2 regions of the Streptomyces sp. NPDC091287 genome follow, and region 1 is predicted to be linked to the other one. Evidence: riboswitches for the same ligand, from Rfam matches in the RefSeq annotation. Region 1 holds a riboswitch; the other holds the start of a gene.
The links. Region 1 has a riboswitch for guanidine ahead of ACIQRW_RS06150 (DMT family transporter). Riboswitches for the same ligand answer to the same signal wherever they lie in the genome.

Region 1 (3,399 bases):
GGAGCTCTACGCGGTCAACGACCTGCCAGGCGGCCTGCACCGCATGTCCTTCGCCCAGGAGGAACCCACCTGCCGAGTGCAGCCCACCGTGCTGGCATGGGGCACCGGTACGACGGTCGACCTGACGGTCACCAACACCGGCAGCACTCCGGTGAACGACTGGACACTGAAGTTCCCGCTGGCCCTCGGGCAGACCGTCACCTCCGACTGGAACACCGACCTCACCCAGGGAAGCAACACGATCACGGCCGCCAACACCTCGTACAACGCCACGATCGCTCCCGGCGCGAGCATCACCCTCGGCTATCTCGCCGCCCATACCGGCGACTCGTCCCCACCGCCGCGCTTCACGCTCAACGGGGACGCCTGTACGGTCGGCCGCTGAGAGCAGCTGCTGCGGCGTTCGCGATCTGCACGTGCGCCCTCGGCCTGCCCACCGACGAACCCTCGATCCATGCCACCCGCTCCCGCCTGGAACGACTCGGGTGTGGAGGGGCCACGGCGCGGGTGTCGTGACCCGTCGGCGGGGCGGCACCGGCGCTACCGGATCACCCTCTTGTCGGCGGCCGTGGCCCGGGCTCCCGGGCCGCAGGCCCTTGGCAGCGCCGACCACGGCGTCATGATCGGCGCCGCCGACGGCGGGAGCTGGGAGATCGCGGCCGAGGAGTACGAGACCGCCCGCCGCCCCTACGTCTACCCGGGGACCTTCGACCAGGTCGTGGACGCCGCCCGCGCTGTCTTCACCACCTTCCGCGACGCCGTCGCGCCGTGGCGCTCGGCCGACACCCCGGCCGCCGGACTCGCCGCCCGTGTGCTGTGGTCCGCGACCGTCCGGCCGAAGGGCTTCGTGACCAGGACCCGCCACCTCGCCGAAGGGGCCGGCCCGGCCCGGCGACGCGTACGAGAAACTCTCCCGCCGGACGGAGTTCTGGCTCACCGCATGCCGCACCCCGGGCGCGACTCTGCCCCACTACGAGCACGGCAACGACAGCGGATGGGACAACGACACCACCTTCGATCCCGAGCGCGTCGTCGTCACCGCCGATCTCGCCGCGTTTCGTTTTCCGACTGCGCGCCCTGGCCGACTTGGCGCGGACGCACGACGAGCTCAGGCATCTGCCATGCGAGGACCGGGCTCGTGTCGTACGCGGACGAAGCGTCGGGGGCGTGTGTGCGCTCCGTCGAATCACGCGTGCGCGGCTCTGGCAGGGAAGCGACCGGACCAGAGTCACGACATGCCCCACCTTCCGGTCAACCCCGGTGACGTGCGGTGATGGGTGGTCGACGTTGCCAACGGCGACCTGATGTGCGACTTTGGAGTGGAGCCCGGGAATGGGGCTTCCGGACGAGGGGTGCCGTACCCGGTGTGCGACAAGACGGCCCGTACTGGAGGCCTTCATGTCGTGGATCATTCTTGCTCTCTCGGGCATTCTGGAAGCTGTGTGGGCTACGGCCCTGGGCAAGTCCGAGGGCTTCAGCCGGCTCACCCCGACCCTGGTTTTCGCCGTGGCCCTGACCGCGAGCATGGGCGGCTTGGCGTACGCGATGCGGGATCTGCCCGTCGGTACCGCGTATGCGGTGTGGGTGGGGATCGGTGCGGTGCTCACCGTTCTGTACGCCATGCTCACAGGCGGTGAGTCGGTGAGCGTACTGAAGGTTGTCTTCCTGGTACTGATCGTCGGCAGCGTGGTCGGCCTCAAGGCCGCCCACTGAGCCCACGCATGCCCGACTGTGCCCCACCTCGAACGAGGTGGGGCACAGTCGCGTAAGGAAGCGGGTCGCGGTTCGTCACGCTTCAGGGCGGAGTTCTACGCGTGCGTGCGAGGCCGCGGTCCCTGCCACGCCTGCGTCTGCGTTCAGCTCTGGTTGAGGGGGAGGGCCACGTCGGTGACCTGGTGGTTCTTGGGGAAGGAACCGATGCTCTGTGCTCGGCCGGTGAGGATGTTGACGTCGTGGAAGCGGTAGGCGCCGTTCACGCTGAGAGCCGCGAAGCCGTGGTTGGTCCGGTTCCGGTGGGAGAAGTAGATGTCGAATCCGGCGTTCGGACCGGCGTTGACCCCGAGGTTCCCGGTGGGGGCGAGGCTGCCGGCGTTGGCGGGCGACTGGAGCGAGACCCGGTCGTTCGTCGTGTCGATGTCGAACAGCGCCGTCGCGGTGTCCGCGTTGAGGTCGTTGTTCGTGTACGCGGCACCGGTCACGCCCTTGGCCGATGACGGGGGCGTCGTCGGGTTGGTCAGAGGACCGTCGACGGTGGTGGTGCGCGGGGCGGCCGGGTCGTCGATGTTGTGGCGCAGGTTCTGGCCGGTGTCGCTGATGACGCGCAGCCGGTTCGCCGCCGGGTTGAAGTCGACCCCGAAGAACGTGCCGGCCAGTGCCACGGTCAACTGGGAGACCTTGGCCGCCTTCGCGTTGCGGGTGTTCAGGGTGTAGATGCCGCCCTTGTCGCCGACCCCGTACAGCTTGGTGTTCTGCACCCGGAAGTCGATGCCGACCAGCTTGGTGTCCTTCTTGAGGCCGCTGACCTTGCCCAGCTGCCAGGGCCTGGAGGGATCCCCGGTGCGGAACTCCACCAGCCGCTGGCCGGTGGTCAGGCCGATGACCGCGAGGCCGTCGTCCGCGGCCCGTCGCTCATCGGCCTTCCGCGGCCCCGAAGCTTCCTGTGCGGTCCGGTCGGGCGACGGGCCGACCGCCCAGGCGCCTGCCGATGCCGGCACCACCGAGGACACCGCCGCGGTCAGGGCCACGGCGAGAACTGCTTTGCGCATCTGTGTCTCCTATGAGGTGTGATCCCGACCGTCGGGAGTCAAGAGCGACGAGAACACGTGCGCGTCGCCGTCGCGCGTCGCGCACGACCATCCAGCCGCGTCCGCACGAGTGAGCGCTCGCCCAGGGCCGCCGTAATGGAGCCCTTAGCCGAGGGTGATGCGCCGGAACCTCCTGAGCGCGAGCAGCATGAACGCGCCCGTGATCAGGCAGGCGCAGACCACGGCGTAGGGGAGCGCGTGCACGACCGGCCAGGTGTCGCTCGTCGGAAGGCCGGCCGGCGGCGGGTTGCCGAAGAGCTGCCGGACGGCGGTGGCCGTTGCGGAGACCGGGTTCCATTCCGCGATCGTCCGCAGCGGGCCGGGCATGGTGTGCGTGGAGACGAACGCCGAGGAGACGAACGTGACCGGGAAGAGCCAGATCAGCCCGGCGCTCTGCGCGACCTCGACGCTGCGGGCCATCAGCCCGATCGCCGCTCCCACCCAGGACATCGCGAAGGCGAAGAGAAGAATCAGGAGGTAGGCCAGGAGCGCGTCGCCCGGCGACGCGGAGATCCGCCAGCCCACCAGCAGCCCGCACAGCGAGGTGACGACCAGGGTCACCGTGCTCATCGTGAGGTCCGACAGGGTCCGGCCC
Region 2 (3,399 bases), on a different contig from region 1:
ACGACGACCCCACCGCCCATCTGCGGCATCTCAAGATCGTGCCCGAAGTCGACGCGGAGGTGGACCGGTGCGTGGACTGCGGTTACTGCGAGCCCGTCTGTCCCAGCGCGGACGCCACGACGAGCCCCCGCCAACGCATCGCCCTGCTACGGGAGATCGCGCTGGCCGAGACCGCGGGCGACGAGGCGCGGCGCGAGGAGCTCGCCGCGGACTTCGACTACGCGGCGGTCGACAGTTGCGCCGCCGACAGTCTGTGCGCCACCGCCTGCCCGGTGTCGATAGACACCGGCGCGGTGATGAAGCGGCTGCGTGCCGAGCGGCACGGACCGCTCGCCGAACGGGCGGCGATCACAGCGGCTCGTCACTGGAGCGGGACGACGGCCGGTGTGCGCGCGGGCCTGTCCGCCGCCCATGCGTTGCCACAACCGCTGGTACGGGCTGTCGCCGCGGCGACACGCCGGCTGGGAGCGTCCGACCTGGTGCCTGCGTGGACCCCCGACATGCCGAGATCCGGCGTCCCGCGGCCGGCCGGCCGGGCGCCCGAAGGCGCGGAGGCGGTCTTCTTCGCCGCGTGCATCGGTTCGCTGTTCGCAGCGGAACAGGGCGCCGCCGGGCAGCAGGACGGCACCGCGCGCGCGTTTCTGACTCTGTGCGAGAGGGCGATGGTGCCCATCGCTGTACCGGACGGGCTCGACGGCCTGTGCTGCGGCACGCCCTGGCAGTCCAAGGGGTACGTGGAGGGCCACCGCGCCATGGCCGGCCGCACGCTGGCAGCTCTCTGGGAAGCGACCGACGGCGGTCGTCTGCCCGTCGTCTGTGACGCGTCCTCGTGCACCCACGGCCTGATGCAGCTGCTCGACGCGCTGCCGTCCGAGGAAGGCGGGCGTTACGCGCCGCTGCGCTTCGTCGACAGTACCCAGTTCGCCCTGGACACGCTGCTACCGAGGCTTCCCGCCCCGCGCAAACTGACGTCGCTGGCCCTGCACCCCACCTGTTCCACGGTCCACCTCGGCACCGGGGAAGCCCTGCGTTCGCTGGCCGAGGCTGTCGCGGAGCGCGCGGACGTGCCGGAGAGCTGGGGCTGCTGCGCGTTCGGCGGCGACCGGGGACTGCTCCACCCGGAGCTGACCGCCGCCGCGACCGCTGCTCAGGCGGCCGAGATCGCGGACGGTGACTACGCGGCTCACGCCTCCTGCAACCGCACCTGCGAGATGGGCATGACACGTGCGACGGGCCGCCCCTACCGGCACGTACTGGAGTTGCTGGAAGAGGTGACGCGGCCTGACAGGTAAAGCCGGCGTCCCGACAACCGGCCGAGGTGCCGTCATGCGAGGGCTGAGGAAGCCCCTTCACCGAAACCACCAGCCGTCTTCCCAACCTCTCCGGACCAGCAGGGGCTACCTCGGCCGAAGTCCTGGCGTGCCCTCGTCACCTGATCCGTCGAGGTCCCGACAGAGTCGAGTTGTACGCCCGTTTGCCATGTCGGGGCAGCTCAGAGGAGGTGGCAGGTGTGCCGGATTGCCCACCGGTGCCAGGTGTGAAACTTTGGATGGAGCCCGAAACGGGGCTTCCGGACGAGGGCGCCGTACCCGGTGTGCGACTAGACGGCCCACAACAGGAGGCTGGCATGTCGTGGTTGGTTCTTGCTCTCTCGGGCGTGCTGGAAGCCGTGTGGGCCACCGCTCTGGGCAAGTCCGAGGGGTTCAGCCGGCTCACGCCGTCCCTGGTCTTCGCTCTGGCTCTGACCGGGAGCATGGCAGGGCTGGCCTATGCGATGCGGGACCTGCCCGTCGGTACTTCATACGCGGTGTGGGTGGGAATCGGCGCGGTGCTCACCGTCCTGTACGCGATGCTCACCGGGGACGAATCGGTGAGCGCGCTGAAGGTACTGTTCCTGGCTTTGATCGTCGGAAGCGTCATTTCCCACCCTCATACGAACCTGGCCCCACGTCCCCGAGCACCGACACATCAGGGCGTCAAACGCCAGGCCCGGGCCGGATCGTGTCCGGCCCGGGCTGCCAGGCCCCGGGCATACGGCCCGGGAACCTGTCGAGGCGTCCGAAGTGGCTACGGGTTCTTCTCGATCTCGTAGCCGTACGGCTTGTCGACGTTCGTGCTGAAGAAGAGCACCTGCGGCGGACCGTCCTCGGCGACCATGAGGGTGGCCACCTCCTCGTCCGTCGGGAACGAGCCGCCGGCCTCGATCATCAGTTGCAGGCTGTCCTCGGCGACGTCGTCCTGCCTCCAGGTTCCCGCACCCGACACTCTGGTCGCACCGTTCAGCGGCTCGCTCCAGGTGAATGCGATGGAAGCGGCGGGAATCCCCTTCATGCTGAACCGGCCGTCCGCGTGGAACTCGACCCGGCCGCCGCCGCTCCCGGTCCAGACGCCCGGCAGTCCGTCGGTGTCCACGTCCGAGGTACCCGCGGTGGAACAGCCGCCCAGGATCACCGCGAGCCCCAGGGCCACGGATATGGTGGCGCAACGCCCTCTTCCCACCGACATAATCCCCATCCCTCTACTTGTAGATGGTCTCTTGCCAGCGGATCTCGACCCGGTAGCCGGCGAAGAATCCTCCCGTGTGTTTGGGACCATTGTTGGCGGCCTCCTGCCACTTGGCGTGCATCGGTATGAACGACTCGTTGTTGATGTCCGTCGTGGCGGTGTACTTCACCGTGAGCGTGCTGCCCTTGCTCTCGGTGATCGTGTACTTGAGGTCGTAGGACCCGAGTACTCCCTGGGCCTTTCTGTCATCTTTCCCTATGAGCAACCCACCGACGTCGGAAGCGTAGACACCGACAAGCTGGGCGAGGTTCCTGTTCTGCCCCTCGGCGTTCTTGGTGGTGCTGTACTTCGTCTTGCCACTGCGCACTCCTGCGTCGCGGAAGGTATTGGCCACGTACACCCGGGCGTCCTTCATGCTGGTGCTGTCGATCAGGTTCTGGGTGATCTCGTCGTCGCCGTCGTACTTCGCGTCCGAGAGCGTGACCGCCTGCTTCGAAGACTTCCAGTGGAAGTCAGCACCCCAGGCCCAGCGGAAGGCGAGCGACCAGGGGCCGTCGCTGTTGACCTTGCCGTCGCCGCCGTGCTCGTTGTTCACGAGACTGCCCGACGGCAGAGAGCACATCGCCTGTGCCTCCATGAACATCTTCTGCAACTTCTGCATCTCGGGGCTGACCGGACCGGTGAACAGCAACGGCATGGGGTCGGGGCCCATGAGCAGCGGCGGCTGCTGCACCAGCGGCAGGGTCGGGATACCGGTGTAGCCGAGCGGTCCGCTCCAGGAAGTGCCCGACGTGCCGGTGCTACTGGCGCCCCACAGCGGCGGGGAGACGGTCTCCTCCACCTTCTCCGCTCCGGTCGGGCAGTCCACGCCCATGGTGCAGGAGAAGCTTCCGA

Region 2: another riboswitch for guanidine. It lies ahead of ACIQRW_RS27410 (DMT family transporter); the one in region 1 lies ahead of ACIQRW_RS06150 (DMT family transporter).

The regions. Positions count from the first base shown of each region.
Region 1 covers NZ_JBIVUV010000003.1:332,093-335,491, reverse strand. Annotated here, with positions in the region: gene ACIQRW_RS06155 (PQQ-dependent sugar dehydrogenase) at 1-385, shown strand, start outside; guanidine-III (ykkC-III) riboswitch at 1,320-1,386, shown strand; gene ACIQRW_RS06150 (DMT family transporter) at 1,399-1,713, shown strand; gene ACIQRW_RS06145 (DUF4394 domain-containing protein) at 1,857-2,765, opposite strand; gene ACIQRW_RS06140 (ABC transporter permease) at 2,910-3,399, opposite strand, start outside.
Region 2 covers NZ_JBIVUV010000017.1:127,747-131,145, reverse strand. Annotated here, with positions in the region: gene ACIQRW_RS27415 (FAD-binding and (Fe-S)-binding domain-containing protein) at 1-1,292, shown strand, start outside; guanidine-III (ykkC-III) riboswitch at 1,550-1,614, shown strand; gene ACIQRW_RS27410 (DMT family transporter) at 1,628-2,092, shown strand; gene ACIQRW_RS27405 (hypothetical protein) at 2,068-2,469, opposite strand; gene ACIQRW_RS27400 (RHS repeat-associated core domain-containing protein) at 2,519-3,399, opposite strand, start outside.